Regions from separate parts of the Dietzia sp. WMMA184 genome, predicted to be linked through region 2. Evidence: riboswitches for the same ligand, from Rfam matches in the RefSeq annotation. Region 2 holds a riboswitch; the other holds the start of a gene.

Region 1 (15,844 bases), 550 kb from region 2:
GGGAGTTGAGCCGTTCGCGCGCCGGGCCGACGAGAGCGCCCTCGCGGATCGAGTTGAGGATCGCGGTGAGCTCCGGGTCACCGGACTGCCGGAAGACATGGGTGAGGTCGACGGTGGGGAAGTGCTCGGGGTGGTAGCGCTCGGCCGAGAAGAAGTACGGCGTCGGGTAGGTCGCCTCGAAGGACGATCTCTCGGAGGCCGTCACCACCGGCGGTAGCTGGAAGAGGTCACCGACGAGGACGAGCCGGACGCCCCCGAACGGCATCGTCGGGTCCGGGCCGAACCTCTCGAGCGCGATGGCGACCATGTCGAAGACGTCGGCCCGCAACATCGACACCTCGTCGATGACGAGCGTGTGGGCGCCGGCGAGGGCCTGGGTGAATCGCCCGGGACGGTAGGCGCTGCTGCGCACGTGGTCGACCGTGTGGTCGGGGTGGAAGCCGAACAGCCGGTGGATGGTGTAGCCGCCCACGGTGAGGGCTGCGATCCCGGTGGGCGCGGCGACGAGGGTGGGGTGGTCGGTCTCGGCGAGGAACCGGCGGATCAGGGTCGACTTTCCGGTTCCGGCCCTACCGGTGAGAAAGAGATCGTGTCCCGAGTGCAGAAGGTCGAGTGCGCGGTCGACCTCGTCGGTGAGCACGAGTCCTCCGCGTCCGGGGCCCACCGGCATCCGATCGTCGCTCATCTGTGCCTCCCCTCGGCCGCGACGGCTGGCTTCCGACGACCGCGGGCCGGACCTCCAGGTGGAGATCCGGCCCGCGGTCGGGTGCTGTCGGGGAATCAGTGCCCGTCGTGGCGACGAGTCCGGTTCTCCTCCTGCAACGTGGTGAGCATCGAGTGCTCGCGGTGGTGCTTGTCGTGGTCGGCGTCCTCGAGCAGACGGGCCTCCTCGACCGGATCGGCCTTGAGAGCGCCCCGCGGGGGACGGCCGGCCACACCGAGCTGGTTCATCTTGGTGGGCACCTTGGCGCCGGCGTAGGCGAGCGGAACGGCATGGCCGTGCTCGTCCATCTCGCCGAGCGGCTGGTGCACCTCGATGAACTCGCCCTGCGGCATCCGCATGATGATGCCGGTCTCGATGCCGTGCTCCAACACCTCGCGGTCCGCGCGCTGGAGACCCAGGCACAGGCGGTAGGTGGCGAAGTACACCAGCGGCGGCAGCAGGATGAGCCCGATGCGACCGGCCCACGTCGTCGCGTTGAGCGAGATGGCGAAGTGGTACGCGATGAGGTCGTTGGAACCCATCAGGACCAGGATCACGTAGAAAGTGATCGCCATCATGCCCGAGGCGGTACGGACCGGCACGTCGCGCGGACGCTGGAGCAGGTTGTGGTGCGCCTTGTCCCCCGTGATCTTGGCCTCGATCTGCGGGTACAGGAACATCAGCACGACCATGGCACCGAGCATGACGGCCACCCAGGTGGTCGCCGGGATCGTGTACGGGCCGAGGTAGAGCTCCCAGGCCGGCATCACACGGGCGCCGCCCTCGGTCCACAGCATGTACCAGTCGGGCTGCGAACCGGCGGAGATGTGCGACGGGTTGTATGGCCCGAGGTTCCATATCGCGTTGATCGTGAACAGGCCCGCGAAGAGCATGAGCATGCCGACGGTGATGGCACCGAACGCGATCGACTTGACGGCGAAGACCGGGAGGATCCGGACGCCGACGACGTTCTTCTCCGTGCGGCCGGGCCCGGGGAACTGCGTGTGTTTCTGGTACCACACCAGCGCGAGGTGAGCGGCGATCAGCGCGAGGATGATGGCCGGGATGATCAGCACGTGCAGGACGTAGAAGCGCGGGATCATGATCTCGCCGGGGAAGTCCCCGCCGAAGATCATCCAGTGCATCCAGGTTCCGATCACGGGCAGACCCACGATGATCCCGGAGGTGATGCGGAGGCCGGTGCCCGAGAGCACGTCGTCCGGCAGACCGTAGCCGAGGAAGCCCTCGACGATGCCCAGGAGCAGCAGCACGCAACCGATGGTCCAGTTGGCCTCACGCGGGCGGCGGAACGCACCGGTGAAGAAGATGCGGATCATGTGGACGACCATCGACGCCACGAACAGCAGGGCCGCCCAGTGGTGGATCTGCCGCACGAAGAGTCCGCCACGGACCTCGAACGAGATGTCCAGCGCGGTCTCGTAGGCACGAGACATCTCGATTCCGTTGAGCGGCGCGTACGCACCCTGGTAGATCACCTTCGACATGGAGGGGTCGAAGAACAGGGTGAGGTAGACACCCGAGATCAGCAGGATGATGAAGCTGTACAGGGCGATCTCGCCCAGCAGGAAGGACCAGTGGGTCGGGAAGACCTTGTTGATCTGCCGGCGCAGACCCTTGGCCATGGTGTACCGCGCGTCGAGGCCGTCGCCCAGTGCCGCGAGTCTCGTGTTGTTGCTCATGAACGACGCTCCCAGAAGGCAGGTCCGACCGGCTCGATGAAGTCACCGTTGGCAACGAGGTAACCCTCGCTGTCGGCGGCGATGGGCAGCTGCGGCAGTGCACGGGCGGCGGGGCCGAAGATCGGCTTTGCGTACTCGAGCGCGTCGAACTGCGACTGGTGGCACGGGCAGAGGAATCGATGGGTCTGCTGCTCGTACAGCGACGTGGGGCAGCCGAGGTGGGTGCAGATCTTCGAGTAGGCGTACAGGTCGCCGTAGTTGAAGTTCTCCTGGCCCTTGCGCTTGGTCACGCGGGCCGCGTCCTCGGGACGGAAACGGATCAGCATGACCGCGTTGCGTGAGCCGTGGATCGAGTGCATGTGCTCCTCGAAGTTGCCCAGGGCGCTGGCGGGGAGGGGGAAGACGGACTCGAGGCCACCGGCGGACAGGTCGTCCACACGGATGCGCTCGAGGCGACCCTCGCCGGCCGGCGGGTGCCCGTCGGGGTAGACCTTGCCGGTGTCGCGGCCGAGGTAGACCTTCTCCGGCGGGAGGCCGTCGGGACGGGTGTCGGACGCCAGGGTCCACCCGGTGGTGTGCAGCGTGCCGTCACCGGCGAGGGTCATCTCCCCGCGCTTCCACGGGTTCTTGATCATGCCGCCGAGCGGCAGGATCGCGGAGAGGCCGATGAGCCCCACACCCGCGCCGAGGAAGCCGCCCATGACCTTGCGGCGGCCGAGGGTGGAGGTCTTCCACGAGTCGTTGAGCTCGGCGACGAAGGTGCGCCGGTCGAGATCGTCCGAGGCGCCGTCGTGGCGGGTCTGGACCGAGATCTCCTCGGGGATGAACTTCTTGGTGAACTGCACCGCGCCGAAGCCCAGGAACAGGATCGACAGCCCGATCGTCAGGCCGAGCAGTGGCGTGTAGGTCATGTACAACCAGTAGCCGTCCTCACCCTCGCCGCGGTACTCCCACGGCCAGAAGATGTAGACGACGGCGAAGGCGAGGCCGAACAGTGCCGACAGCGCGAACCAGGTGGTGACGGTCAGCGCCGCGCGCTTCTCGGCGCGGGTGGTGGTGCCCTCCGGGAAACGGGCCTCGCGGAACCGGACGTCGACCTCGTCGAGTTCGGTGCCCATGCGCACGAGCTCGGCATCGCTCATCCGGTCGAGATCCGCAGGGGACGGGTTCTTCGGGGTCTCACTCATGAACGGGATCCGATCCACAGGGTCGCGCCGATGAGGGCGACGATGCCGACAAGCCACATGGCCACACCCTCGGTCACGGGACCGAGGCCGCCGAGGCCGTAGCCTCCGGGCGAGACCTTGGAATCCGAGTCCTTGACGAACGCGATGATGTCCTTCTTCTCGTCAGGGGTGAGTTGACGGTCCGAGAATTTGGGCATGTTCTGGGGTCCGGTGAGCATGGCCTGGTAGATCTCCTGCTCATTGGCAGGGTCGAGAGTGGGGGCGTATTTGCCCGACGACAGAGCGCCGCCGCGACCGGTGAAGTTGTGGCAGGACGCACAGTTGAGGCGGAAGAGCTCTGAACCGCGTGCGATCTCCTCGGCGCGGGCCTGACCGGAGGCACCGCGCAGCGACTCCTGGGCGATGGTGCCGTCCGGGTCGGTGACGACCTCGGGGCCGCCACCGTAGAGGTCGACATACGCTGCGAGCGCGATGATCTGGTGCTCGCTGTAGCGGGGCTTCTTGCGCTCCGCCTGGGCCTCGTTGTCCGCCGCCGGCATGCGGCCGGAGTTCACCTGGAAGTACGTCGCTCCCGCGCCCGTGCCGACCAAGGATGGACCGCGGTCCTTGACGCCTTGGAGATTTATCCCGTGGCAGGTGACACAGGAGACCTCGTAGAGCTGCTTTCCGTCGGCGATGAGCGCGGCCTGGTCCTGTTGAGCCGTCGCGACCTGTGGCTCGGGAATGACAGCCGTGGCGACAGCGCCCGCCCCGACGAGGCCGCCCGCGATGACTAGCGCGCCGACTGCCTTCCGGCGACGCTTCGTGGACACTGGGCGCGCTGGAGCCACAACGGGGTCCGGCGACGGCGTATCGGCAGCGGGTGGGAGAGGAGAGTTCATTGTGAGTTCCCTTTGGAGTTGGGACCCGCTGGACACAGCGTCCTGCGGCCAGCTGACTACTGAATGAAGTAGATGGTGACGAAAAGTCCGATCCAGACCACGTCGACAAAGTGCCAGTAATACGACACGACGATGGCGGCTGTGGCCTGCGCCGGCGTGAATCGCGACATCGTGGTCCGCATGACCAGTACGACGAACGCCAGGACGCCCGCCAACACGTGAAGCCCATGGAAACCGGTGGTAATGAAGAATACCGACCCGTAGACGCTCGACGAGATCGTGACGCCCTCGAGGTAGAGCATCACGTACTCGTACGTCTGTCCGATGAGGAACACTGTTCCCATCAAGGCGGAGATCATGTACCACCTGCGGAGTCCGAAGACGTCACCCTGCTCGGCGGCGAAGACGCCCATCTGGCAGGTGAACGACGACGCCACCAGGATGACGGTGATCGTCAGGGCGTACGGCACATTGAGGTGTACGGGATAGGAAGGCCAGTCACCTCCCGAGTTCGCCTTGGAGACGAAGTACATCGCGAACAGGCCCGCGAAGAACATCAGCTCCTGGGACAGCCAGACAATGGTGCCCACACTGACCATGTTCGGCCGATTCAGCGAATGAACACGCTGGGCCATGGCCGATCCTGAGTTATCTACTGCGCTCGTCACGTGGCCAAGTATGACCCCTGAGGAGGGACGAGTCTGCACGGACCCCCGAAATCGGCGTGTCTGTCCAGCGTTTCCGCAGGTCGCTTCGGAAACTCTCAGGGCAAGGGTCGGTATTGGTCCCCCTTGCAGGGGCTATCAGGGCACTCTCAGGCGAGCACCGGCCGCTCGCCGCCGCCGGAGTGCAGGGTGTCAGCGCACGGGCCGGGTCGGAACAGTGGCACGATTGACGACGTGCGGGCGGCGCCCTGTGGGGCGTGTCCGTTTCCATGACACCAGAGGAGGTCGGGACACGTGGGCAGTTCGGCAGCGTTCGACGGGGGCCGGTCGTGGCCCGGGGTTCTCGGTACCCTCACCGCGGGCGGGGACCTCGATCCGGCGGAGGCCGGGTGGGCGATGTCCCGGATCATGGAGGGTGTCGCCACCGACGCTCAGATCGCAGCCTTCGGCGTTGCCCTGAAAATGAAGGGCGTCACGGGTCCGGAGCTCGACGCGCTGGCCTCGACCATGCTCGACTACTCCCGTCGGGTGCCCACTGATCGTCCCTGCGTGGACATCGTCGGTACCGGTGGCGACCGCCAGGGCACGGTGAACATCTCCACGATGTCCTCTCTCGTGGTGAGCGCCTGCGGGGTGCCCGTGGTCAAGCACGGCAACCGGGCGGCGTCGTCCAAGAGCGGCGGTGCCGATGTGCTCGAGGCGCTCGGGGTGGCGATCGACCTCGGCCCGGAGGACGTCGGGCGGTGCCTCGACGAGGTGGGCGTGGCCTTCTGCTTCGCGCCCGTGTTCCATCCCGCGCTGCGTTTCGCCGCGACTCCCCGGCGTGAGATCGGGATCCCGACCGTCTTCAACATCCTCGGGCCTCTCACGAATCCCGCGGCACCCGCCGCGAACCTCATCGGCTGCGCCTTCGAGGGGCTGATGACGGTGATGGCGGAGGTGTTCGCGTTGCGCGGTAAGTCGGCGCTCGTGGTGCGTGGGTCGGATGGTCTCGACGAGATCACCATGACCGGTCCCACCCGGGTCCTGCGGGTCTCGGGCGGTCATGTGGACGAGGATCAGGTCGAGCCCGCCGACTTCGGGATGAGCGCCTGCTCGATCGAGGAACTACGGGGTGGGGACGGCGTCCACAACGCCGGGGTCGCCCGCGATCTCCTCGCGGGAGCGCGGGGCCCGGTCCGCGATGCGGTATTGCTCAACTCCGCGGCCGCGCTGGTGGCCTTCGACGGTCTCGAGCGTGGTTCCGACCTGGTACCTGCCATGCGGGCCGCGGTGGACCGGGCCGCGGCGGCGATCGACGACGGCGAGGCGGGGCGGCTGCTCGAGAAGTGGGCCGGGTTCAGCGTGCGCTGACGAGTCCCGTCCCGCGGTGCTCGGCGGCGGCGCTCTCGGCCAGGGCCGCCCAGCCGGTCAGCGTGTGCGCCCCGTCAAGGGGGAGCGTCCAGCAACCCTCGACCGAGACGATGCGTGTCCTGGTCGAGTCGATCCACCGGTGGACGTTCCGGATCTGGGCGGCGGTGGCACCGGCGAAGGGGCCGGGGCCGGGCTGCACGGTGGTCGCGGCGGCCCGGAGTCCGTCGATGACCGGCATCGGTGCCGCTCCCGGCGGGACGACCCCGGATCCGGCGAGTCGACCGTGGCGCACCACCGCGACCGCCCACGTCCGGCGCGGCGCCGGCTGTGCGAGAACGATCTCGGGCAGCGAGGCCGTGGCGGCGAGTTCCTGCCGTCGGGAGAGGACCCGCACGAGAGCTGCGGTCCTGTCGCGGAGCCTGGCCGCGCGTTCGAACGCGCCCTCGGCCGCGAGTACCTCCACGCGGTCGACCAGATCCCGCAGGGGGCCGGAGTCCCGTCCCTCCGCCAGCGCCGCCCAGCGATCGGATCCCGGGGCGGTGCCGAACACGCCGAGGAGGTCCTCCCGGGCGGCCCGGGCGTCCTCGGCGCGCCGGAAGGGCCCGATGGCGGCGGGGTCGTCCGGCGTTCGCACGACCTTCGGGCGGGTGGCGCGGCCGGTGGGGGGCGTGAGCCACCAGCCGCGGCGCGGGCTCCGCGACCGGGTGTTGAACGGGGGTTGAAGCGAGTCGATGAGCTGTTCCTCGACGGTCCACGCCTCGAGGAGGTGGGCGCACGCGACCGAGTCGATCGAGTCGGCCAGCCCGACCATGGTGCGCATCCGTCCGCGCGTGTCACCGCCGGAGTAGTAGGACCGGGCCCGTCTGCGGACCGCGCCGGACGAGCCGACGTACAGGGCGCCACCGGCGTCATCCCGGAACACGTAGACACCGGGCCCCTCGGTCAGCGAGCCGGTCATGGCGGCCCGCCGCCTCACCTCCGGGGAGAGACGACCGTCGTAGGCCCGTAGCTCCGACAGGGTCGAGACCCCGCAGTCGCCGACCCGCGAGATCAGTGCGTGGAGCACGTCGACCGTGGCGCGGGCGTCCTGCAGGGCCCGGTGATTGGGCTCCACGGTGGCCCCCAGGTGCGCGGCGAGGACTCCCAACCGATGGCCTCGTGTCTCCCCGCGGTGCAGCACCCGCCTCGCGAGAGCCAGGGTGCAGAGCGACGGGGGATCGGGCCACGGGCGCCCGGTCGACGCGGCGGCGGCCCGCAGGAAGCCCAGGTCGAACCGCGCGTTGTGGGCGACGAGGACGGCCCCGCGGGAGAATTCGAGAAACGTCGACATCACCTCGCCGAGACTCGGGGCACCGACGAGGTCGTCCGGAGCTATCCCCGTCAGTCTGCTGATGTGGCGGGGCAGGGCACCGTCGATCGAGACGAACGTCGACAGTTCCGCCTGCACCTCGCCGCCCCGGACGCGTACCGCGCCGATCTCGGTGATCTCGTCGCTTCCGGTCCGGGTGCCCGTCGTCTCCAGGTCGACCACGACGAACGTGACGTCGGACAGCAGAGGCTCGAGATCGTCGAAGGCTGCCTGCACCCCGGTCGAGACGGGGGAGGGGGATCGGGGCATGGCGGAGACGGTAGCCCCGCCCTCCGACACCGCCGGCCCCGCCGTGGTTGTCGGACCTTGTCCCTAGGGTGCCCCGCAGTACGACCACCCCGGGCCCGGATCGCGGCTCGATAACGAACGGGCAACACGCCCAGGACGAAGTGTGAGGTAGATCATGTTCACGATGGACTGCGTGCGGTGTCCCGCAGGACCCGCCGCATGTGACGGGTGCATCATCGCCGTTCTCGACGCCGGAAAACCGCAGGTGGACGAGCTATCTCCGGAGTCGTGCGGCTATGTTCTGGACCCGGAGGTCCGCGAGGCGATCGACGTCCTGCGCGAGGTCGGAATGGTCTCCACGGTCGAGATTCTGGGGGCTGACGTCGCCGCGTGAGCGATGAACTGGACTTCGACGAGACGGTTTCGTAACCTTTTCGAGACCTCGGAAGTCATCGCCCGCCTGCCGGCGGGGAGCCGGGGTCACACCTAAGCGCCGAAGGGCGCACCGGGGAACCAAGATCCACTGGGGTGAATCGCACGAGGGCCTACAGGTCCGAAGCGTAGGACAGACTTCCGTGTCCGAACCCGTCAGCTAACCCGGTCGGTGCCGCAGGAAGAAAGAGGAACAGTCTTCGTGGGAGCCCACAGCATCAAGACCAGCTCGACCGGCCGCCGTGTCGCCGCCGCCGGCCTGCTCGCAGCCGGAGCCGCTGTCGCCGGTTCCGGAACCGTCGCCGCCGCACCCGTCACCGTCGACGTCCCCGTCGAGCTGCGGCTGCCCGGCGTGCCGAACCAGGTCTCGTTCGACCTACCGGAGGGCATCGAGCTCCCGGCCGGCCTGGCCCAGGCCCAGGCACAGGCGGCGCCCGTCGAGTTCGCCGCCCCCGCGCCGGTGGTCTCGACCGGCCAGCGCATCCTCGACGCCGCCACCACCCGGGTCGGCTCGCCCTACGTCTGGGGCGCTACCGGCCCCAACTCGTTCGACTGCTCCGGTCTGACCTCGTGGGCCTACAAGGAGGCGGGGATCTCCATCCCGCGCACCAGCCAGGCCCAGATCGGCGGCGGCACCCAGGTCTCCAAGGCCGACCTGCAGCCCGGCGACATCGTCGCCTTCTACAGTGGCGCCAGCCACGTCGGGATCTACGCCGGCAACGGCCAGGTCGTCCACGCCCCGTACTCGGGCACCTCGGTGAGCTACGCGCCGGTGGACTCCATGCCGTTCTACGGTGCGACACGCTACTACTGAGTCGGGTCGCTCCCCGAACCTCCGCAGACCCCGTCGGCGTCCGGTCTCGAACCGGTCACCGGCGGGGTCTGTCGTCTGTAACATCCCCTCTCGGGTACCCGATTCCACCGTAGGCGTCGGCTGGGCGCCCGCGCCCTGCGTGACCCGGATCCGAGAGTTCGACGACACCAGATGACCCGCAGCCTCAGCGTGCTCGCGATCGCAGCGACCGTGACCACCTCGTTGACCCTCGGTCCCGCGCCGGCCGGAGCGCAGACCACCACCCCGGACCGGTCGTCGCCAACCGCGACCACGGCGCCTGTCCCGGGTCCGGTTACCCCGCCTGATCAGGTTTCGACTTCTCCCGCTCCGTCGTCGACCGCTCCGTCTTCCCCCGCTCCGTCGCAGACTGCACCGTCCACCACGCCGTCCGCCACAGCGGTGCCCGGCGAGATGAGCGAGGACCTGGCGGAGCTGGCCCGGTTGTCCGAGGAGGCGGGAGCATTGGGGGAGCAGCTCCACCTCGCGCGCGGGGAACTGGACCGCGCCAACGGGGAGCGCGTCCGCCTCGAACGGGCCGCCGGGGTCGCAGCCGGACGGTCCGCCCTCGCGGACGGCACCGCGCGCCGGGACCAGTCCATCGTCGATCACCTCGCGACCATGCGGTACCGGGGCGGGGACACCGGCGCCACACGGGCGGCAGTGCTCGCCGAGAGCCCCCGGGACCTGGTCGACAGGCTCGACACGCTGCGCCGACTGTCCGGGGCCACCACGAGTGCACTGGACGCCTCCAGAGCTGCGTCCCGGGATGCGGTGCAGCTCAGGGAAGAGGCCGCGCGTTCCGCGGCCGAGGCCCGGGACGCGGCCCGCGTCGCGCAGGAGCGAACCGACGCGCTCGCCCGCCGAACCGAGGAGATGCGGGTACGGATGGATGAGGTCCGTCGCCGGGTCGACGCACTGTCGGACGCACAACGCGATCTCTGGATCGGCGGACCGGTGGTGCCGGAGGGGTACGTTGCCCCGCCGGTGGACGACGTCAATTCCGCGGCGCTCCGAGTCGCACTCTCCCGGCTGGGCGCGCCCTACTCGTGGGGCGCGACGGGCCCGTCCGAGTTCGACTGCTCCGGTCTCATGGTGTGGTCGTACGCGCAGGAGGGCAAGGCGCTGCCCCGGGCGAGCCAGGCGCAGGCGGTCGCGGGCGCCCCGGTGGCGATGAACGACATCCGGCCCGGTGACCTTGTCATCTACTTCCCCGGCGCCACCCACGTCGGGATGTACGCCGGCGACGGTCTGGTCCTGCACGCCCCGACCTACGGTGTGCCGGTCCGCCTCGAGCAGGTCGACGCGATGCCGATTCACGGGATCCGCCGCTACTGACCCCGGCCGACCCGGCCAAGCACGGCCGCCCCGCGCAGACACCGGCCGTCCCCGATCGCGCTCCGCCCCTTCCCGACGAGGACGACGCACCGGGCGGGGCCGAGGCGGGCCGGGTTGTGTGGCAGGCTCGGAGCCGATGACCAAGACGCTGTTGATCACCAACGACTACCCGCCGCGCCCGGGCGGGATCCAGTCGTACCTGGAGACGTATCTGAGCCACCTGGACCCGACGGACGTCGCGGTGCTCGCCTCGACGTTCCGGGGTGGCGAATCGGCGGAGTACGACGCCGCCAAGCCCTATCTGGTGGAGAGGGTGCCCACCGAGGTGTTGCTCCCCACGCCCGACCTCGCGGCACGCGCACGAAGGCTCGCCTCGGACTTCGGCGCGACGACGATCTGGTTCGGGGCCGCCGCCCCCCTCGCCGCCATGGCGCCGGTGCTACGGCAGGGCCCCGTGGACCGCATCATCGCGAGCACACACGGACACGAGGTCGGCTGGTCGATGCTGCCGGGCTCGCGCCAGATCCTGCGACTGATCGGCGAGTCCACCGACGCGGTCACCTACGTGAGCGACTACACACGGAGGCGGTTCGCGGCGGCGTTCGGCCCCCGCGCCCGCCTGGTGCACCAGCCGGGTGGCGTCGATACGGAGAGGTTCCGGCCGGATCCCGCACGGCGAAGGGCGATCCGCGACCGTTACGGACTCGCGGACCGCGACGTGATCGTGTGTCTGTCCCGCCTCGTGCCGCGGAAGGGCCAGGACATGCTCATCCGGGCGATGCCGGAGATCGCCCGGCGGGTGCCCGGGGCGGTCCTCGTCGTCGTCGGCGGTGGGCCCTATCGGCGCACGCTGGAAGGACTGGCACGCCGCCTCGGGGTGGCCGACCGGGTCGTCTTCACCGGCCGCGTCCCCGCGGACGAGATCGTCGACCACCACCGACTCGCGGACGTCTTCGCGATGCCGTGCAGGACCCGAGGGGGAGGGCTGGACGTCGAGGGGCTGGGAATCGTCTACCTGGAGGCGTCCGCGTGCGGGGTGCCGGTCGTGGCGGGCCGGAGCGGCGGTGCCCCGGAGACGGTGCGCGACGGCCGGACCGGTCTCGTGGTCGACGGGACGTCACAGGGCGAGGTCGCCGACGCCGTCGCCGGCCTGCTCGAGGACCGGCCCAGGGCGTCGGCCATGGGGGTCCGCGGCCGCACCTGGGTGCTGGAGAACTGGCGCTGGGAGGACCTGGCCCGGGACATGGAACGCGTGCTCTCGGGGGAGTGACCCGCGAGAGCACGCGTTCCGACGCGCGGTCCGATCAGGCGTAGAGCGACTCGATCTGCTGGGCGTACTTCTGGTGCACGACGTTGCGCTTGACCTTCAGGGACGCGGTGAGCTCACCGGTCTCCTCGGTGAACTGGTCCGGGAGGACGTGGTACTTCTTGATCGACTCGGAGTGCGACACGCTCCGGTTCGCCCGCACCAGCGCCTGGTCCAGGTGCTCGATCAGATCGGCGTCCTTGAGCAACTCGTACAACGAGCCGGACTTGTCGTGGTGGGTCTTCCACCGTTCAACGGCCTCCGGGTCGAGGGTCAGCAGGGCCGAGACGAACGGCTTGCCGTCGCCCACGCACACCGCCTCCGCCACGAGCGGGTCCGCACGCAGCGCGTCCTCGAGCTGGTTGGGCGCCACGTTCTTCCCGCCGGCCGTCACGATGATCTCCTTCTTGCGGCCGGTGATCGACAGGTACCCGTCCTCGTCCAGCGAACCCAGGTCACCGGTGCGGAACCAGCCGTCGCTGAAGGACTCGGCGGTCGCCTCCTCGTTCTGCCAGTAGCCGGAGGCGACGACGGGTCCGCTGACCTCGACTTCACCGTCCTGCGCGATCCGGACCGCGCAGCCGGGCAGCGGCTGGCCGACGCTGCCGATCCGCATCCGCCCCGGGGTGTTGACCGTGATCGCCGCACAGGTCTCCGTCAGGCCGTAACCCTCGAAGATGTTGACCCCGATGCCGTCGAAGAAGTGGGTCAGACGGTCACCCAGGGCCGCGCCGCCGGAGATGGCGACCTCGCAACGCCCACCGAGCGCGTTGACGAGTTTGCCGTAGACCAGCTTCGAGAAGATCGCGTGGCGCAGCCCGAGCAGCGGACCCACCCGGCCGTCACCCCGGTTGGCCTTGGAGTACGCGACCGCGGTGTCCGCGGCCTTGTCGAACATCCACGCCTTGACCGTGCCGCCGTCCTGCGCGGTCGCCTGGGCCTTGTTGAAAACCTTCTGGAACACGCGGGGGACGGCCAGGATGTAGTGCGGCTTCATCTCGCCGAACGTCTCGACCAGGTTGGTCAGGTCGGAGGAATGCGCGATGGTCACGCCGGCGTGGAAGCCGGCGTAGGTGATGGCGCGGGCCAACACGTGGGCCAGGGGCAGGAACATCACCGAGGTGGCGTCGTCCCGCAGGATCCCGCTGAACGGCGTCTCGAGCACGGCGAGCGTCTCGGACATGAAGTTGCGGTGGCTGAGCATGACGCCCTTGGGGCGGCCCGTGGTCCCCGAGGTGTAGATCAGCGTCGCGGGGGAGTCGGCGCGGACCGAGGCCCGGCGCTCGTCGAGCACCGAGACGTCGACCGTGGCCCCCTCGGAGGCGAGGGTCTCGAGGACCGGGGTCGCGCCGTCGATCACCAGGACGTCGGCGACCTCCAGGCCCTGCACGCCCTCTCGGGCGGTGGTGGCGTGGATGTCGTTCTCGACGATGATCAACCGGGCCGCGGAGTCCTCCATGATCCAGTGGATCTGGTCGGCGCTGGAGCTGTCGTACACGGGAACGGTGACCGCGCCGACGGCCCAGATCGCGAAGTCGATGAGATTCCACTCGTACCGGGTGGAGCTCAGCAGGGCGACCCGATCGCCCGCCCGGACACCGAGCGCCACCAGTCCGCGGGCGATCGTCCGGACCTCCTCGGCGAACTCGCGGTTGGTGACGTCCGTCCACCGACCGTCGACGGGCTTCTGGAACGCCACGTTCTCCGGGGTGTTCTCCGCGCGGTCGTATGCCGACTGAACGCAGGACCAGTCGTCAGGGACGGTGAAGTTGGCGGGTACCGCGACGTATTCGCGCAAAGGGTCCTCCCGGTGGAGACGTTCAGAGTATGTCGGTGACCACACACACTATCGCCGGGACCACACGGTGGTCACGTCGCCTGCCTTCCGGGCGCCGCGGGTGGGGCGCATCGCGGAGCGGGATATGTGAAGCTTGTGGGTATGAGCGAGCACGACGGCGCCCCCGAGGTGTGGCCGACCAGAGACTCCACGGTGGTCGACGCACCGGTGGAGGACGTCATGGCGGTCATCTCCGACTTCGCCGCGTACCCGGAGTGGTCCGCGTCGATCCGCGCGGCCGAAGTGCTCTCCAGCGGTCAGGACGGCCGTCCGGACCGGGTGCGGTTCGAGCTCGAGGCGGGCGCGATCGTCGACGAGTACGTCCTCGTCTACTCCTGGTCGGCGGACGACCGCGGTCTGGAGTGGCGGCTCGAGAGCTCGGCGTTGCAGAGGGCCCAACGGGGCTACTACCGGCTCGAACCGGTGGCGGGCGGCACGCGTGTGGACTACGAACTCGAGATCGAGCTCACGGTCCCGGTGATCGGGAGCCTGCGCAGCCGCGCCGAGCGCCGGATCCTGGGCGACGCACTGAAGGAACTCAAACGCCGGGCGGAGTCGCGGTGAGCAGAACTCGTGTCGTCGTCGTCCTCGGGGGAGATCCCGAGGACCGCGCGGGCGTCACCGCCGACCTGCTCGCGGACCCCGGCTGCACGGCGTTGATCCTGACCGGCCATCCCGATGCCGTCGACCCCCGTCTCGACGTCTCGGAGGACGGGCCCGTCGAGGTCCGGGTCGACGACCCGACGGCGAGGCTCGAGACCTACCGGTCCGGCGCCGCCGATCCGGACGACGACGTACTCGCGGCGCTCGCCGCCGGAGGGGACGCCCCACTGGCCGCGGTGCTCGGGTGGGAGTACGCGCGACGGGCCGCGTCGTCCGAGTACTGGGACGTCGTCGTGGTCGAGCTCGACGGGGACCTGACCGCGGTGCGCCGGCTCGCGGCGGCCGGGGAACTGGCCGCGTTCGTGGAATCACGTTGGCCCGCCAATGTGCGCTTCGCCTCCATGGCGGCGGGCGGACGCGCCGACGTGCGGGTGCGGGAAGCGCACAGACTCGCGCTGCTCGCCGGTGACGTGGCCGGCTTCCTCGCCGGGAGGATCGAGACCATCGTGGTGGGGTCCCCGGCCGGCTCCACGGCTGCCATGGCGACTCTGGCCCGCGGCGCCGTCACCCCGGTGGTGGCGCCCGACGGCGAGGGCGGATACCGGGTCGAGTACCCGGCCCCGACCCGCCCGTCCGCGCCGGTCTCGGTCGAGGGGGACCGGCTCCGCCTGGAGTTCGACGGGTTCCGGGCGGTGGTGGCGCTGCCGCCGCTGCTGCGCCGGTGTGTGCTCACGCAGTCCGTCTTCGAGCGCGACGCGGGTCGACTGGTGATCAGCTTCCTGCCCGACCCGGATCTGTGGCCCCCGAACCTCGTACCGTCCGGATCCGCGGACCGCGCCGGGTAGTATCCGCATTCGTCGACAGCCATCACAAGAGGACCGGTGACCCGTTGCTGTACTACCTGTTCAAATACGTGCTCATCGGCCCGTTCCTACGTCTGACGAGTCGTCGGGTCGTCACGGGACGCGAGCACTTCCCCGAGCGCGGTGGCGCCCTGCTGGTCGGCAACCACCAGTCCGTCGCGGACTGGTTGTTCACCGCTCTGCTCATGCCCCGCCGGGTCACCTTCCTGGCCAAGAGCGACTACTTCACCGGAACCGGTGTCCGCGGCATACTCAGCCGGTGGTTCTTCGCCGGCTCGGGCCAGCACCCGATCGACCGCACCAACGCCGACGCCGCGCAGGCCGCCCTCGACGCCGGGCTCGAGGTCCTCTCATCGGGGGAGATCCTGTGCATCTACCCGGAGGGGACGCGCTCGCCGGACGGTCGTCTGTACCGCGGGAAGACCGGGCCCGCCCGCCTCGCACTCCGCGCCGGGGTGCCCATCATCCCGGTGGGCGTGACCGGGACCCCCGAGTACGTACGCCGGATCTCCCGGTTCCGCCCCGGGCGGCGCACCGAGATCCGGGT
Region 2 (15,844 bases):
CGGCACTCGACGATCTGGTGCGGACCATCGCGGCGCAGGGCGTCGACGGCGTGACCTTCACCGCGGCGCCGGCGGTGGTGGCGGTGCTCACGCGGGCCGAGGCCCTGGGCGTGTTCGACGACCTGCTCGACGCGCTCAGCGGGCCCGTCGCCGCACTGTGCGTCGGGCCGGTGACCGCGGCGCCACTGGCCGAGCTCGAGGTGCCGTTCACCAGTCCGGACCGGATGCGGTTGGGCTCACTCATGAGGCACACCACCGACGAACTCGCCGCCCGGACCGCGCCGATCCAGGTCGCCGGACACGAGCTCACCGTGTGTGCGGCGGCCGCGCTGGTCGACGGACAACCGGTGGAGCTCACCCCGGCCCAGCTCGCGCTCCTGCGGGTCCTCGCCCGACGCCCCGGGGCCTGCGTGAGTCGCGATGATCTGCTCGCCGCCCTGCCCGGGGACGGGACCGACCTGCACGCCGTCGAGACCGCGATGGGTCGGCTGCGGCGCGCGCTCGGCGTTCCCGACCTGGTCACGACCGTGGTCAAGCGCGGATACCGACTCAGCATCTAAAGGCGCCGCCGGCCCTGCGGACTCCTCGACGTACGCGCCCTGAATGGTCCACACCCGCAGCGTAACCCGCCAGTGAATGTGCATATTGCCATCGCACGCCAGCGGGGCGGCGCACGCCAGCGGGGCGGCGCACGCCAGCGGGGCGGCGCACGCCAGCGGGGCGGCGCACGGAGAAGGGGCAGCGCACCCGCGAGTGGGTGCGCTGCCCCCGGTTCGGGAACGGGCCGCCGGCCGGGCGGCGCCTACGCCGCGATCACGCGGGCATGCCGGACGGCGGGCTGGGTAGCCACGAACACCGTGCCATCGGCGGCGACCCGGGCGGGGAACACCGAGAGTCCGTGCGAGGGGTCGTCGAGGCCGCGACCGTCGGCCAGCGCATAGGCCTGCTTCCCGATCGGTGAGATCACCGCGGGTTCGCCGGCGCGGTCGCCCACCAGGCCGCGGCTCATCACGGCGGCCCGGGCGACGGGGTCGATGTTGCAGAGGGCGCGGACCTCGTCGTCGTCGATCTTGTACACCGCCACTTGGCGGCCGTCGGGCAGCAGGGCGGCGACCCCACGCCCCGGGATGAGGCGGCCGACCGGGCAGACGGCGATCTCGGCGGGGCGCGCGGCGCCCGATGCGGGAGCGGGGCGGGTGGCGGTGAACAGCTGGGTGGTGGTCATGACGGATCTCCTCCTGGTGGGCGGGACTGGTGAGCGGAAGTAGTGGGCGGAGCTGGTGAGCGGGAGACGTGGGCGGGGTGGCCGGCAGAGCTGGCCGGTGTCCGGGGCGGGACGGTCAGACGCGGGCCGGCATTGACGGCGAACCGAGCAGGACCGGCACCTTGCGGCCGTCGCGCTCCTCGAACTGCACGGTGGGGTCCGGCGCCTCGGGGGCGTTGACGAACGAGACGAAACGGGAGAGCTTGTCGGGGTCGTCCAGGACGGCCGCCCACTCGTCCACGTACCCCTCGACGTGCGACTCCATCCGGCCCTCGAGCTCGGCCGCGAGCCCCAGGGAGTCCTCGCACACGACCTCACGCAGGTGGTCGATGCCGCCCTCCAGCGATTCGAGCCACGGTGCGATCCGCTGCAACCGCTCGGCGGTGCGGACGTAGAACATCACCGTGCGGTCGATGTAGCGGATGAGCTGGTCGTCCGTGAGATCCCCGGCCAGCAGCTGGGCGTGCCGCGGGGTCGCGCCCCCGTTACCACCGACGTAGAGGTTCCACCCGGTCTCGGTGGCGATCACGCCGACGTCCTTGCCACGGGCCTCGGCGCACTCGCGGGCACAGCCGGAGACGCCCATCTTGATCTTGTGCGGCGCGCGCAACCCGCGGTACCGGGTCTCGAGCAGGACCGCCATCCCCACGGAGTCCTGCTGACCATAGCGGCACCACGAGGTACCCACGCAGCTCTTCACCGTGCGCAGCGACTTGCCGTAGGCGTGACCGGACTCCATGCCCGCGTCGACCAGGCGTCGCCAGATCTGCGGCAACTCCTCCACACGCGCGCCGAAGAGATCGATCCGCTGGCCGCCGGTGACCTTGACGTACAGGTCGTGGTCGCGTGCGATCTCGCCGATCACGATGAGCTGATCGGCCGTGACCTCCCCGCCGGGCATCCGCGGGACCACCGAATAGGTGCCGTTCTTCTGGATGTTGGCCAGGAAGTGGTCGTTGGTGTCCTGCAGCGAGGCCTGCTCGCCGTCGAGAACATGGTCGGAGCTGGTCGAGGCGAGGATCGAGGCGACGGTGGGCTTGCAGATGTCGCAGCCGGAGCCGCGGCCGAAGCGCCCGATCAGGCCGGAGAAGGTCCGGATCCCGGTGACCGTGACGATCTCGAACAGCTCCGAGCGGGACTGGTCGAAGTGCTCGCACAGTGCAGTGGACTGCTCGACCCCCTCGGCCTCGAGCACCTGACGCATGAGCGGCAGGCACGACCCACACGAGGTGCCGGCGCGGGTGCACGCCTTGAGTGCCGGGACGTCGCACGCCCCGCCACAGATCGCGTCGCGCAGCGTGCCCTTGGTGACGGCGTTGCAGGAACAGATCTGGGCGTCGTCGGGCAGCGACTCCACGCCGACACCCCCACCGTCCGCCGCGGCGCCGGGAGTGATGAGGGACAGGGGATTGGACGACGGCAAGGTGCGCCCGAGCAGCGGCTTGAGCAGCTGGTACGGGCCCGCGTCCCCGACGAACACCCCGCCGAGCAGGGTCAGGGCGTCGTCGCTGAGGACGAGTTTGGAGTAGGTGCGCGTGACGGGGTCGTCCACCACCAACTCGAGGCAGCCGGGCGTGCGCCCGTGGGCGTCGCCGAAGCTGGCCACGTCGACCCCCATGAGCTTGAGTTTGGTGGCGAGGTCGGCGCCGGTGAACTCGGCGTCGGCGCCCGGACCGTCGCCCAGCCGGGCGGCGACCACCTCGGCGGAGGCGTACCCGGGTCCGACCAGGCCGTAGCAGGTGCCCTCGATGGCCGCGCACTCGCCGATCGCGAACACGTGCGGGTCCGAGGTGCGGCACGCCCGGTCGGTCAGCACGCCGCCCCGCTCGGCCAGTGCCAACCCGGCCCCGCGGGCGAGCTCGTCACGGGGGCGCACACCGACGGAGAACACCACGACCGCTGCCTCGACCGCGGTCGTCTCGCCGTCGTCGCCGGTCAGGGTCACCCGGACCCCGCCGTCACTGTCCGCACCGTCGCGCGGTTCGATCACCGTGTCGGTCACGCTCAGGTGCACCTCGATGCCACGGTCGCGGATGAGGTCGCCCAGCAGCGCGCCGCCCCGACCGTCGACCTGGACGGGCATGAGCCGGTCGTTGCGCTCCACGACGTGCGGGGTCAGCCCGATCAGGCTCAACGCGTTGGCGGCCTCGATGCCGAGCAGCCCGCCGCCGATCACGACGCCGTGCGCGCCGGGCCCTGCGGTCTCGGCGGCCGCGCGGATCGCGTCGAGGTCGTCGAGGGTGCGGTAGACATGGCAGCCGGGCAGGTCGTGACCGGGCACGGGCGGGACGAACGCGCGTGAGCCGGTGGCCAGGACCAGCGTGTCGTAGGAGATGAACTCGCCGGAGTCGAGTTCGACCTGCCGCGCGGATCGGTCGATCGCCGTGACGAGGTGTCCCGAGCGGACGGTGACCCTCGGGTCGGCGGAGTGGCGGGCGTCCTCGAGGTGCAGGGCCGCACGTTCCCAGGCGCCGACATAGGCCGAGAGGCCCACGCGGTCGTACGCGGGGTCGGGTTCCTCGCCGATCACCGTGACGGCCAGGTCGGTGTCGGCGTACCGCGAGCCGAGGGTGGAGACGAATCGGTGGGAGACCATCCCGTGCCCGACGACGACGATGTGCTCAGTCATTCCTGGACCTCCTTCGAGCCTGTACCGATCAGGCTAGGAAGGCGGTGTTGCGGAACTGTGGCGTCGGATCACGGTCCCGTGACGCTTAGTTCACAGGGGGCCCGGCGGCGGGTGAGGCCGCGGACGGGCTACGGGTGCGGGCGTGCCGAGGGCGCGCGGATGCCGGGAACCGGGTGAGGGCGGTCGCTTGCGCAGATGCCGGGGGAGGGGGGCCGCTCAGTCGAGGGGGAGCAGGCTCGTCGGCGTGGCCGAGACCTCGTCCACCCGGTCGAGGTTCTGGCGCACCCGCTCCCACTCGCCGGAGGGGATCTCCTTCTCGAGTCGGCGCAGGACGGCCTTGTCGGAGGTCGCCCATGCGACGGGCATGGGTGAGATGAACTGGTACAGGTTGTCGCCGCCGCGGGCGCTGCGGTTGCCGACCACGGCCACGCACGGCACGCGCTCGCCCACGCGGACGTCGTGACCCGGGAGCTTCTCGCAGCTGCGGACGGCCAGCGCGGGGAGCTTTCCGGCGGAGCGGTCGACGGCACGGTCGACCAGCGCCAGGAGGGTCAGCCCGCGGGGGCGCACCTCGGCGATGATGGCCGGGACGAGTTCCGAGGTGGCGTAGGTGCGCTGCATCGAGCCCATTTTGCGCGGGATGTACCCGATCATCGCCAGGCATCCGAGAGCGAAGACCCCGGCCAGCGCGGCGACGATCCAGGCCCAGGCCTCGAAGCCGGAGTAGATGAGCAGGCCCACGGCCGCGGCCAGGACGAGCACACCGAGGATGCCCGCGGACCACTGCAGCCGCCGCACCTCGGCGAGGCTCTCGTTGTGCTTGCGGACCCAGGCGTCGTCGACGGGGATGTCGGCGAGGCGGTACTGCTCGTGCGGGGCGCGGGGGGTGCGATCGGCGGCCATGGGTCCAGTATCCCAGGAACCGTCCGGACCGGACCCGCGGGTGGCCGCCGGCGTCAGCCGACCTCGGGGATCGGCGGCCCCAGCAAGTCGTCGGCGTCGATGATCCGGTAGGCGTACCCCTGCTCGGCGAGGAACCGCTGCCGGTGCGCGGCGTACTCGGCGTCGAGGGTGTCGCGCGAGACCACCGAGTAGAAGTGTGCCTGGCCGCCGTCGTGCTTGGGCCGCAGCAGCCGGCCCAGCCGCTGCGCCTCCTCCTGCCGGGAGCCGAACGTCCCCGACACCTGCACGGCCACGCTGGCCTCGGGCAGGTCGATCGAGAAGTTGGCGACCTTGGACACCACGAGCGTGGAGATCTCCCCGGCGCGGAACGCGTTGAAGAGCTTCTCGCGCTCCTTGTTGGAGGTGGAGCCCTGGATGACGGGCGCGTCGAGCTCGTCGCCGAGTTCCTCGAGCTGGTCGAGGTAGGCACCGATCACCAGGGTCGGGGCGCCCGCGTGCTTGGCGAGGATGCTCTTGACCACCGGGATCTTGGTCCGCGCGGTCGAGCACAGCTTGTACTTGTCCTCCGCCTCGGCGGTGGCGTAGAGCATCCGCTCGTTCTCCGTGAGCGTCACCCGTACCTCGACGCAGTCGGCCGGGGCGATCCAGCCCTGCGCCTCGATGTCCTTCCACGGGGCGTCGTACCGCTTGGGTCCGATGAGGGAGAAGACGTCACCCTCGCGGCCGTCCTCGCGCACCAGGGTGGCGGTGAGCCCGAGTCGGCGCCGGGACTGCAGGTCCGCGGTCATCCGGAACACCGGCGCGGGCAGCAGGTGCACCTCGTCGTAGATCATCAGCCCCCAGTCGCGGGAGTCGAACAGCTCCAACGCCCGGTGGACGCCCTTGGTCTTGCGGGTGACCACCTGGTAGGTGGCGATGGTGACCGGGCGGATCTCCTTGCGCTCACCGGAGTATTCACCGATCTCGTCCTCGGTCAGCGTGGTGCGGGCCAGCAGCTCCCGCTTCCACTGCCGACCGGCGACCGTGTTGGTCACCAGGATGAGCGTGGTGGCCTTGGCCTTGGCCATCGCGGCCGCCCCGACCATCGTCTTGCCCGCGCCGCAGGGCAGCACGACGACACCCGAGCCGCCCGCCCAGAACGAGTCGGCGGCCATCTGCTGGTAGTCGCGCAGCTCCCAGGGCTCGGACTCGGTGGACAGGTCGATGTCGTGGGCCTCACCGTCGACGTACCCGGCCAGGTCGTCGGCGGGCCAGCCCACCTTCAGCAGCTCCTGCTTGAGGCGGCCGCGCTCGGACGGGTGCACCACGACGGTGTCGGTGTCGATGTCGGCGCCGAGCATGGGGGCGATCTTCTTGTGGCGTTTGACCTCGGCGAGCACCGCGGAGTCCAGGGAGACCAGGGTCAGTCCGTGGACCGGGCTCTTGACCAACTGGAGCCGGCCGTAGCGGGCCATGGTCTCGGCGATGTCCACCAGCAGCGGCTGCGGGACCGGGAAGCGGGAGAAGTTGACCAGCACGTCGACCACCTGCTCGGCGTCGTGCCCGGCGGCCCGGGCGTTCCACAGCGCCAGCGGCGTGATCCGGTAGGTGTGGACGTGCTCGGGGGCGCGCTCCAGTTCGGCGAACGGGGCCAGCGCCTGGCGCGCGTCGTTCGCCTGATCGTGGTCGATCTCCAGCAGCACGGTCTTGTCCGACTGGACGATCAGCGGTCCACCACTCACTTCGGCCCTCCTCGGGGTTTCACCGGACCCGCGTGGGTCCGACCCTTCATTGTCCAGGAATCCGGGTCAGCGGGTCGGGTCGACGTCGGAGACGGAGATCACGCGGTGCAGCGGCAGGGTGACGGGCTCGGCGGAATCCGGCTCGATCCCCTCGATCCGACCCCCACCGACGGAGGCCGGCACGAGCAGTCGCGCGGTGGACCGGCCCTGGGCGTCGACGACCGAGACGGTCACGGCGGTGCCCGTGCTCGCCGCGTCGTGCAGGCGGGCGATGGCGGCCTCGCCGGTGTACGTGCCCCCGGAGGCGCCCCGCGCCGAGCGCACCCGGTCGGCCGAACGCATCGCGGCGACGGCCGCACGCAGTTCGGAGGGGGTGGCCGTGCGAGTGGGGACCCGGGGCGCGCGGGTGATGCGGCTCTCCCGGACACGGGCCACCGGCCGGGACAACGCGACGACGGCGCCGGTCGTGTCCTCGACGACGGGGGCGAACCCGTGCTCGCGCAGGGCCTCCACCAGGTCCAACGGCCGGGCCTGGGAGATGAGGACGGTCGGCGCGACGGTCCGCAGTGCGCAGTTCTCGGCCACCGGGGAGCTGAGCACCTGGGCGACCAGAGACGGGTCGTCGCACCGGACGAAGGACAGGGCGGTACCCACCCGCAGCCGACCGTGACGACGGGCCACGTCCTCGATGAGGTAGTCCAGCGACTGCGGGACGGGGGTGACGGAGGTCCGGGCGAGCAGGTCCCGGATCCCCGCCGCCGTGCGCCCGGCGTCGAGTGCGCGACGCACGGAGGTCTCGGTGACGCGGTAGGTGGTGGCGGCGCCGGCCGACTCGACGTCGGCCAGGAGCGCGAACTCCGCGGCGAGCTCGGGCACGAGCGGGCCGGGGGCGAGGATCGTCAGGTCGGCCTGGACGATGACCTCCGAGACCGGGTCTGGCAGGGCGGCGACGAGGACCGGTTCGAGGTCCTCGACGCCGGGGGCGGGGGTGCCGTCATGGGTGGTGGCGGTGTGGGTGGCGGCTCCGGCGACGGGTGCGTGGGTGTCGCCGGCGAGGGCCCTGGCCGCGCTGGTGGCGGTGGTCCCGACGACGAGTCCCATCAGGCGCGCCTCCGCCACGGTCTCCTCCACGGGCCGGGAACCCGCACGCGAGAACCACACCGGCGAGGACCAGCGCACCACCTCCGTCAGCAGTGTGGCGTCGGGTTCCGCTGCGGGGTCCAGGGCGGCCAGCGCCTTCAGGACCCGGACCCGTTCTGTGGGACCGGGCGGGCCGATGGGCTCACCCAGTGCCGGCACGGTGCCGCCGCCCTCGATCTCGGACCCGACCCTCCAGGGAGTCCGCGGCATGGACCACCACGCGAGGACGAGCTCGGCCCAGCGGCGTGCCGGTTCGCGGGCCGACCACACGTCGGCGGCCTCGGTGGGGGCCCACACCGAGTCGAAGGCCACGTCGCCGACATCGGCGTCACCGACAGCGATGAGTCCCGCGGCCGCGAGGACCTCGAGCAGCAGGGGGAGCTCGCCCTCGACGAGACCGGCGGCGCGGGCCACCCGCCGCAGTTCGCGCACCCCGACACCGCCCGCCTTGAGGGTGGCGGCCGGGGCGGTCGACAGAGCGGAGAGGACCGAGTCGCAGCGGTGCAGCAGTTCGAGGGCCGCGACACCGCCGGAGGCGTCGACCCGGCCCGCCCCGCCCGACGCCGCCCCGGCCCTCGGGGCGGCCCACGCAGGGGCGTGGAGCAGCGACGATCCCTCGTCCCGGGCGCCGTGGCGGGCCCGGTCCAGCGCGTGGGCACGGGGGACGACGACCTCGCCGTCGTCCCCACCGGTCACCTCCGCGAGTCCCGCGCCGGCCAGCTCGGTCGCGGCGGCACGCACCGGCTCCGACGCCCCGGCTCCGAGAGCCCCGACGGGGGTGCGCCCGCGGGCGATCGCCTCGAGCACCCCGACCGCCGGAGCCGACAGACCGCCCCAGGCGACGTCGAGGTCGGCGCCCGCGGGCTCGCCGGGGTGCGGCGCCACCACCGGGGCCGACCGGACGGCCACCGCCGTGACCGGCACCATCCGGACATGACCCTCCCCGCCCCAGAGCAGGGTGAGGTCGCGGAGACGGGCGACGGCGGCGTGGAAGACGGGCTCGTCGTCGTCGACACCCAACCGCCCCGACACCGCACCCAGCGGCACCGTCCCGGAATCGGCACCCACCGCGGCGGCGGTGGACAGGACCACGAGCTCCGGCCACGTCAGGGTCCCCAGCGCGCGGGCGGTGGACGCCGGCAACCGCAGCCTCGACGCGAGCACGTCGACCGAGGCCGGGGGAGGGGTGGCCACATCTGGACGCAACTCGCACACGCGGACGAGCGCGTCATCGGACAGTCCGGCCAGCCACGCGGGGAAGTCCGGCTCGTCGCCGGCGGCACCGGGGGAACCAGCACTGCGGGGGGCGACACGGCGGGAGGAGGCTCGGGAACTCGGCATGATCCGTCCCAGCCTAGTGAGATCGCGGCGGCGGTGAGGACCGTCCGGGTCCGATACGACCCGGATGCTGACGGGACGCCCGCGAGGTGAGACACTGGACACGTGGCTGCCAAGAAGAATCTGACCCATGACAACCCGGGATGGCCCGACGCCTCGTTCGGCGAGCACCCGGTGACCGAACTCGCCGCGCTGGTCGCGGGAGGCCTGTCCCCCTTCGGGCAGGAGACCTTCCCGCTGCCGCAGCATCGGCTGGGCTACCTCCACCCCGAGACGGTGGTCAACAGGACCGCCCGCACCCGCTGAGCGCGGCGCACTTACACACGAGAAAGGGCCGCCACTCCCCGCAGGGAGTGGCGGCCCTTTCTCGTGGTCCGTGGACCGGGGCTGCGCGGGTGACGCGTCAGTTGGCCAGGTAGGTGGCGAAGAAGCCGTCCACCAGGTCCTGGTTGCCGGCGTACGCGGCGTCGACGGCGTCGCGGTTGGCCTCGTAGGTGTCGGCGATCGGCAGGGCGATGCCGCGGCCCTCGGCGAAGGAGGACAGGGTCGCCACGTGCTCGGCTGCGGTGACCGCCTCCGGGGCGGCGGGCGCGGCCGGGGCGTGGGCCCGCGGGGCCGGCGCGGGCGCCGGGTTGGACAGGTCCCGCGGGGTCGGCGCGGAGTTCAGACCCAGCTTGGCCGAGCAGGCGGGCCAGGCGCCCCAGCCCTGACCGGCGAGGGTCTTCTCGGCGATCGCGATCTGCTGCTCGCGCGTGGCCTGGTTGGCCGTCGGGGCGTACTGCGTGCCGCCGTAGGCGGCCCAGGTGCTCGGCGAGAACTGCAGGCCGCCCTGGTACCCGTTCCCGGTGTTGATGCCCCAGTTGCCGCCCGCCTCACACTGGGCCAGGCGGTCCCAGTCGGAGTCGGGGGCGGCGTTGGCGGCCGGCGCGAGGGCCAGGCCGGCGGCGGAGAATGCGGTGCCCGCGAGCACGACCTTCACAGCGTTCCTGGGCGCTGAGGAGGGGGCGGCGGCACGGTGGCGTCCGGTGTAAGAGGTCATGTCGTCAGTCCTTTTCACTCTGTGCCTACGGGGTGAGCTGTCGGGTTCGGACGAGTGCGTCCGGCCGCCGGTGGCGGCTTCACCCCAAGGCGACCTGCGGCCGCCGGGCCCGTGGTGGGCCCTGTCGGGTCCCCCGTCCCCGCCCGGGTAATGGTCACTGTGGCATCGGCCGCTGGGCGGGGTTCGGTAGGTGCGTCCGATGCCGACTCGCTGACGAGTCTGCTACGAAACTGTAGCGGTCCGATGCCGGATCGTCACCATTCTGAAATAAACCGAGGCAGTGCAGGTCTGGCGAGGGTGCCGTTATCGGCTCGTTACCAGCGGTGTTCGCGGGAGGGTGTGGTTGATCACACCGACGGTGGTCGCGAGCCGAGGATGGCGTAGAGCAGCCCCAGCAGGAACCCGACCGGCGTGAACAGCATCGCGCCGAGATACAGGATGGTCGGCGCGTCGCGGCCGAGCACGAACGGGGTCAGCGCCGCCGCGACGGTGAACAACACTCCGATCGAGAAGATGACGAGCGCCGTCACGAACAGGCCCCGGCGTCGTGGCCGCACGGGGTCGGCTGCCCGGGTGGACGCCGCGGCGTCAGGTGTCCAGGGGTCGTCGGCGGGGCGTCGATCGTCGGCGGTCACACGGGGAGGTTACCGCTCGCCTCGCGGTGGGCACCAACGCGCACGAGGGTAGTCTCGGGGCATCAGTCATGGTTGTCGGTCGCGTATGCCGCGTCCGGTCGGAAGGTGGTTCGCGGTGCCCAGCGGCAAGGTCAAGTGGTACGACGCGGAGAAGGGCTTCGGCTTCCTGTCCCAGGAGGGCGGCGAGGATGTCTACGTGCGCTCCGAGGCGCTCCCCGCAGGGGTCGAGACGCTGCGTCCGCGCCAGCGCGTGGAGTTCGACATGGTCTCCGGGCGCCGCGGCCCCCAGGCGTTGCGCGTGGTGGTCCACGACGAGCCGACGGTCGCGGAGGAGCGGGCCCCGAGGAGCGGGCCCCGACGTTCGGCGGACGAGCTGCACGGGATGGTCGAGGACATGATCAAGGTGCTCGAGTCGACCGTCCAGCCCGAGTTGCGCCGTGGTCACCGGCCGGAGGCCAAGGTCTCGGGCCGGGTGGCGTCGGTGCTCCGCGCGGTCGCGCGCGAGCTGGACGCCTGACCCACGGATCAGTCGTCGTAGGTGAAGCGCACCGACCACTCGCCGTTGAGGATCGACTCCGACCCGTCGGCGGCATAGACGATGGCGACCGCACGGATGGCGAGGCCCTCGATCCGGCCCTCCTCCGGGGTGGTCACGGGCACCAGCAACTGGCCCGGCCCGCCGGCCTCGACGGTGTAGTCGCGAGAGCCGTCGGCGCGGATCTCGTAGACGTCCATCGTCGACGCACGCAGCTCTCCGGGCAGCCGGACGGTGAGGACGTCCTCATCCTGCACCCGGAACTCGCCGACCGGATTGGTGAAGGTGTTCCCGTCCAGGTCGGTCGCGGTGAACGGCAGCACGGTCACCTGGCCGCGATCGCTCGCGACGGTCACCTCGGGTAGTGCACCGTACCGGGCCTCCGAACCCTGCCAGGCGCCGACGATCGCGGCGACCATGATGATCATCCACGCCGCGATCGCCCAGGTGATGGGACGGATACGGGAGCCGGTCGACGGGGTCTCGTTTCGGGAACTCACTCCCTCATTCTGCCGAGGGGCCGGGTGTCGGCCACACCCGGGTCACGCGGCGGGCCCGGGAAGCGCGGCCTGTTGCCGCCGAGGCCGGGGACGAGGGTCGACCCGCGGCCGGTCAGGTGCGACTGCGCGAACATCAGGGCGCCGACCACGGCGATCACCGAGAACCCCACGGTGAAGTCGGTCGGCAGGAGGACGCCCAGTGCTCCGCCGAGGACCCACGCCACCTGCAGGGCGGTCTCGGAGCGACCGAAGGCCGAGGAGCGTGCGGCGTCCGGGATGTCCGTCTGGACCGACGCGTCGAGGGCGACCTTGCCCAGGGCGCTGCACACCGCCGCGACGAGCGCGAGGACGGCCGCGGCCCAGATGGTCCCGAGGAACGCGGCGACGACGGCCGTCGCCAGGGCCGCCCCCGCGGCCGTGCCGGCGATCCGTTCGGGCCGGCCCAGCGGGAGCCGCGCACCGACGGCGTTGCCGGCGAAGGTACCCAGCCCGCCGGCGGCGCCCGCCATCGCCAGGAGGCCGGCCTGCTCGATCGCGGTGGCGTCCTCCTGGGCCTTGGCCATGAACGCCAGGAACAGGGTGAGGAAGCCGGTCATGAAACGCAGGAGCGACACCGCCCACAGGTTCGCCAGGACGTTCCTGCCCAGCGGCCGCGTGAGGACCGCCCGGAGGTCACCGGTCAGACTCGGGCCCCGCTCCATCCGCAGGGTGGCGGACTCCTCGTCCCGGGACGCCTCGGCGTGCGCGGGGATGGTCACGGCGACGTAGGCCGCGACGAGGGCGACCGCTGCGAGCAACCACAGGGCGGCGTCGGAGTCCCACAGCCATGCCACGGCGCCGGCTGTCGCCCCTGCGATGAGGCTGCCGCAGACGTGCCCCAGCACGGTCAGGCGGGAGTTGGTGCGGACCAGGTCCAGGGTCGGGGGCAGCACGTGGGGGGTGATGGACGCCTTGACGACGCCGAACGTCTTGGACAACACGAGCATGCCCAGCGCGAGGGGGTACAGGAGCCAGGAGTCGAAGTTCAGCGCGAGGACCACCGCCAGCACCGCACGCAGGGTGAACGTCAGTGAGACGGTGAGACGTCGGCCCCGGTGCAGGCGATCCAGCGCAGGGCCGATGACCGGCGCGATCAGTGCGAACGGCGCGACCGTGACCAGGAGATACAGCGCCACGCTGGCGCGGGACTCCGCGGTCGCGGCGGAGAAGAACAGGGTGTTCGCCAGGGCCACGGCGAGAATCGCGTCGCAGGCGAAGTTGGCGACCGTGACGTAGCTGAGCGGAGCGAGCCCCGAGCGGTCCGCGCCGTCGGCGTGGAAGACCCGGCGCACGCCCCGTCCGGCGGAGGAGACGGCGCGGCGCGCGGGTCCGGTGTGACGCTCACCCAACGAGGCGCACCTCGTACATGGTCGGCCACAGCTTGCCGGTGAGCAGGACGTTCCCGGAGTCCGGCAGCGCCGCGATGCCGTTGAGCACCGCATCCGGGTCCGCGGGCCGCGGTTGCTGGAGCTGCCCGGCGTCGTAGATCGCGGTGACCTGCCCCGTCGCGGGATCGATCCGCACGATCTCGTCGGTCATCCACACGTTCGCGAGGACCGAGCCGTCCGCACACTCCAGCTCGTTGAGCCGGGTGACCGGCGTGCCCCCGGAGGTCACCGACACGCGTCCGGTCGGCTCGAAGGTCGTCGGGTCGCGGAAGGTCAGGGTGTCGGAGCCGTCGCTCATCACCAGCGCCGTGCCGTCGGAGCACAGGCCCCAGCCCTCGCCCTCGTACGGGACCTCGGAGCGCACCTCGAGGGTCTGCGGGTCGCGGTTGTGGGCGATGCCCTTCTGCCAGGTGAGGGTCCACAGGGTGTCGGGGGTGACGGCCAGGCCCTCGCCGAACTCGTCCCCCGCCATGGCGACGGTCACCGCGGGCTCGCCACCCCCCAGCGGTCGACGCTGGACCACGGAACTGCCGACCCGCCCCGTCGACTCGTAGATCTCGTCGCCCACCACCTGTAGCCCCTGGGTGAACAAGGACGGGTCGTGCTCGAGCGTGCGCACGACCTCCACCGAGCCGCGCGCGGGTTGCGGGTCCGACGGCCCGACCGGCACCCGGGGGGCCGCCGAACTCCCGGCGGCCGAGCCGGCGGGGACGCTCGACGAGGCAAGGGAAGCGCCGGCGGAGGTGGTGGCGGGCGGTGCTCCTCCGTCGTCCGAGGAACACGCCGTGAGTGCGGCGACGAGGCTCAGGGACACGACGAGGGGGCCGACCGGGCCGAGGGCGCTGCGCATGCCCCCCAGGATGCCGCACGACGGGCCGGGCCGTGACCTCCACGCGGAGATGCGCATAATGGGAGGGGTGAACACCGGGGTAGGCACGGATCAGGGGTCGGATTTCGACGGCGCGCTGCGTGAGCGGCTGGCCTCCGGCGTCGACGTGGCCCGGTCGGCGGTCGAGGAGTTCGCCGCGGAGGGTGTGGGGGAGCACCTCGGCAGCACCGTCGAGGCGGAGTTCACCACCACGCACCGGTTCGCCTCCGAGCTGCCCGGGTACCGAGGTTGGTACTGGGCCTGCGTACTCGCGCTCGTGCCCGGTGGTGACCTGACCGTCGACGAGATCGCGCTCCTCCCGGGAGCGGACGCGCTGGTCGCCCCCGAGTGGGTGCCGTGGGATCGGCGCATCCGGCCCGGGGACCTCGGCGCCGGGGATCTGCTCCCGCCGCCCGAGGACGACGACCGGCTCGTCCCCGGCTACACGCTGAACGGCGACGACGAGCTGGACGAGGCCGCGGGGCCGATCGGTCTCGGCCGACCGAATCACCTGAGCTGGGAGGGGCGGGCCGCCGCCGCCGACCGGTGGACGGTCGAGCGCGGACCGGACACCGAGATCGCCCGGGCCGCCAAGCACCACTGTGGGACCTGTGGGTTCCTGGTGCCCGTGGCCGGGTCCCTGGGCGCCCTGTTCGGCGTCTGCGCCAACGAGTTCTCCGCCGACGGGCAGGTCGTCCACCTCGAGTACGGCTGCGGCGCCCACAGCGAGGTCGAGATCCCCTCCGACACCGGGCCGGCTGTTGCCGAGGCGTACGACGACGCCGCCGTCGACGTGGTGGTCCTGCCCCAGCAGCTCGCCGCGACCGCACGTGCCCGCTCCGCCGCCGATGACCGCACGGACGATCAGGCCGCGTCCGGCCACCCTGCGTCCGGCCACGCCGCGTCCGGTGCGGCCGCCCCCCACGAGGGTGGGGACGCCGAGACGTCTGTCGACGAGCCCACGTCCGCGGACTGACCCGCTCAGTCCAGGTCGTAGTCCAGGCCCTGTTGGGCACCCGCGCTGCCGCGTAGTACGGCCCGGCGCTGCAGTGCGTAGACGATCGTGCCGACCGCCCCGACGCCGACGCCGACCGCGCCCAGGATGACCGAACGCATGTCGACCTCCTCCATGAGCATGTGGGCCAGGAGGGCCAACGTCCACGCCAGGGTGCCGATGATGACGACGGGTCGGGGGTCCAGCAGGTAGGCGGGAATCCGGGGGACCCCCGGGTCTGTCGACTCGTCCGTCATGACCGCGACGCTACCGCAGGCGGCGGGGCGGTTACTCTATGACGGTTCCTCACCCACAGCTCAGGAAGGTCACCAGATGTCGCAGAGCACCGGGGCCCCATCGCAGCCCCCCACCAAGGTCGGGGCGCTCGATCGCTACTTCAAGATCAGCGAGCGCGGCTCGACGGTGTCCCGCGAGGTCCGCGGCGGGCTCGTCAGCTTCTTCGCGATGGCCTACATCATCATCCTCAACCCGCTGATCCTCGGCTCGGGCACCGACGTCGAGGGCAACCAGCTGTCGATCGTCGAGATCGCCGCGGTCACCGCCTTCACGGCGGGCGTGATGACCATCGCGTTCGGTGCGATCGCGCGGTACCCCTTCGCATTCGCCACGGGCCTGGGGATCAACTCGCTCGTCGCCGTCACCATCGCGCAGCAGGTGACCTGGGCCGAGGCCATGGGCCTGGTGGTCATCGAGGGCATCATCATCGTGATCCTCGCCGTCACCGGGTTCCGCACCGCCGTGTTCAACGCGGTGCCCGGCGAGCTCAAGGCGGCCATCGCCGTCGGCATCGGCCTGTTCATCGCGATGGTCGGTGTCGTCGACTCCGGTTT

Evidence for each region. Region 2 has a riboswitch for cyclic di-AMP ahead of CK206_RS06870 (transglycosylase family protein). Riboswitches for the same ligand answer to the same signal wherever they lie in the genome.
Region 1: linked by a shared signal. The riboswitch ahead of CK206_RS04325 (C40 family peptidase) and the one ahead of CK206_RS06870 (transglycosylase family protein) in region 2 are both predicted to bind cyclic di-AMP.

Annotation. Positions count from the first base shown of each region.
Region 1 covers NZ_NXEI01000001.1:930,247-946,090, reverse strand. The annotation lists gene CK206_RS04365 (AAA family ATPase) at 1-685, opposite strand, end outside; gene CK206_RS04360 (cytochrome bc complex cytochrome b subunit) at 781-2,403, opposite strand; gene CK206_RS04355 (ubiquinol-cytochrome c reductase iron-sulfur subunit) at 2,400-3,590, opposite strand; gene CK206_RS04350 (c-type cytochrome) at 3,587-4,471, opposite strand; gene CK206_RS04345 (heme-copper oxidase subunit III) at 4,528-5,139, opposite strand; gene trpD (anthranilate phosphoribosyltransferase) at 5,431-6,489, shown strand; gene CK206_RS20650 (DEDD exonuclease domain-containing protein) at 6,476-8,107, opposite strand; gene CK206_RS04330 (hypothetical protein) at 8,262-8,480, shown strand; cyclic di-AMP (ydaO/yuaA leader) riboswitch at 8,560-8,708, shown strand; gene CK206_RS04325 (C40 family peptidase) at 8,721-9,332, shown strand; gene CK206_RS04320 (NlpC/P60 family protein) at 9,765-10,688, shown strand; gene CK206_RS04315 (glycosyltransferase family 4 protein) at 10,825-11,958, shown strand; gene CK206_RS04310 (long-chain fatty acid--CoA ligase) at 11,993-13,792, opposite strand; gene CK206_RS04305 (SRPBCC family protein) at 13,934-14,395, shown strand; gene CK206_RS04300 (hypothetical protein) at 14,392-15,279, shown strand; gene CK206_RS04295 (1-acyl-sn-glycerol-3-phosphate acyltransferase) at 15,324-15,844, shown strand, end outside.
Region 2 covers NZ_NXEI01000001.1:1,483,437-1,499,280, reverse strand. The annotation lists gene CK206_RS06905 (uroporphyrinogen-III synthase) at 1-560, shown strand, start outside; gene nirD (nitrite reductase small subunit NirD) at 803-1,225, opposite strand; gene nirB (nitrite reductase large subunit NirB) at 1,341-3,893, opposite strand; gene CK206_RS06890 (DUF3239 domain-containing protein) at 4,110-4,796, opposite strand; gene CK206_RS06885 (DNA repair helicase XPB) at 4,850-6,517, opposite strand; gene CK206_RS06880 (helicase-associated domain-containing protein) at 6,584-8,998, opposite strand; gene CK206_RS06875 (hypothetical protein) at 9,101-9,301, shown strand; gene CK206_RS06870 (transglycosylase family protein) at 9,399-10,034, opposite strand; cyclic di-AMP (ydaO/yuaA leader) riboswitch at 10,043-10,200, opposite strand; gene CK206_RS06865 (hypothetical protein) at 10,382-10,669, opposite strand; gene CK206_RS20665 (cold-shock protein) at 10,785-11,186, shown strand; gene CK206_RS06855 (DUF2771 family protein) at 11,195-11,704, opposite strand; gene CK206_RS06850 (MFS transporter) at 11,701-13,092, opposite strand; gene CK206_RS06845 (glutaminyl-peptide cyclotransferase) at 13,085-13,981, opposite strand; gene CK206_RS06840 (DUF3027 domain-containing protein) at 14,040-14,975, shown strand; gene CK206_RS06835 (DUF2530 domain-containing protein) at 14,981-15,250, opposite strand; gene CK206_RS06830 (NCS2 family permease) at 15,327-15,844, shown strand, end outside.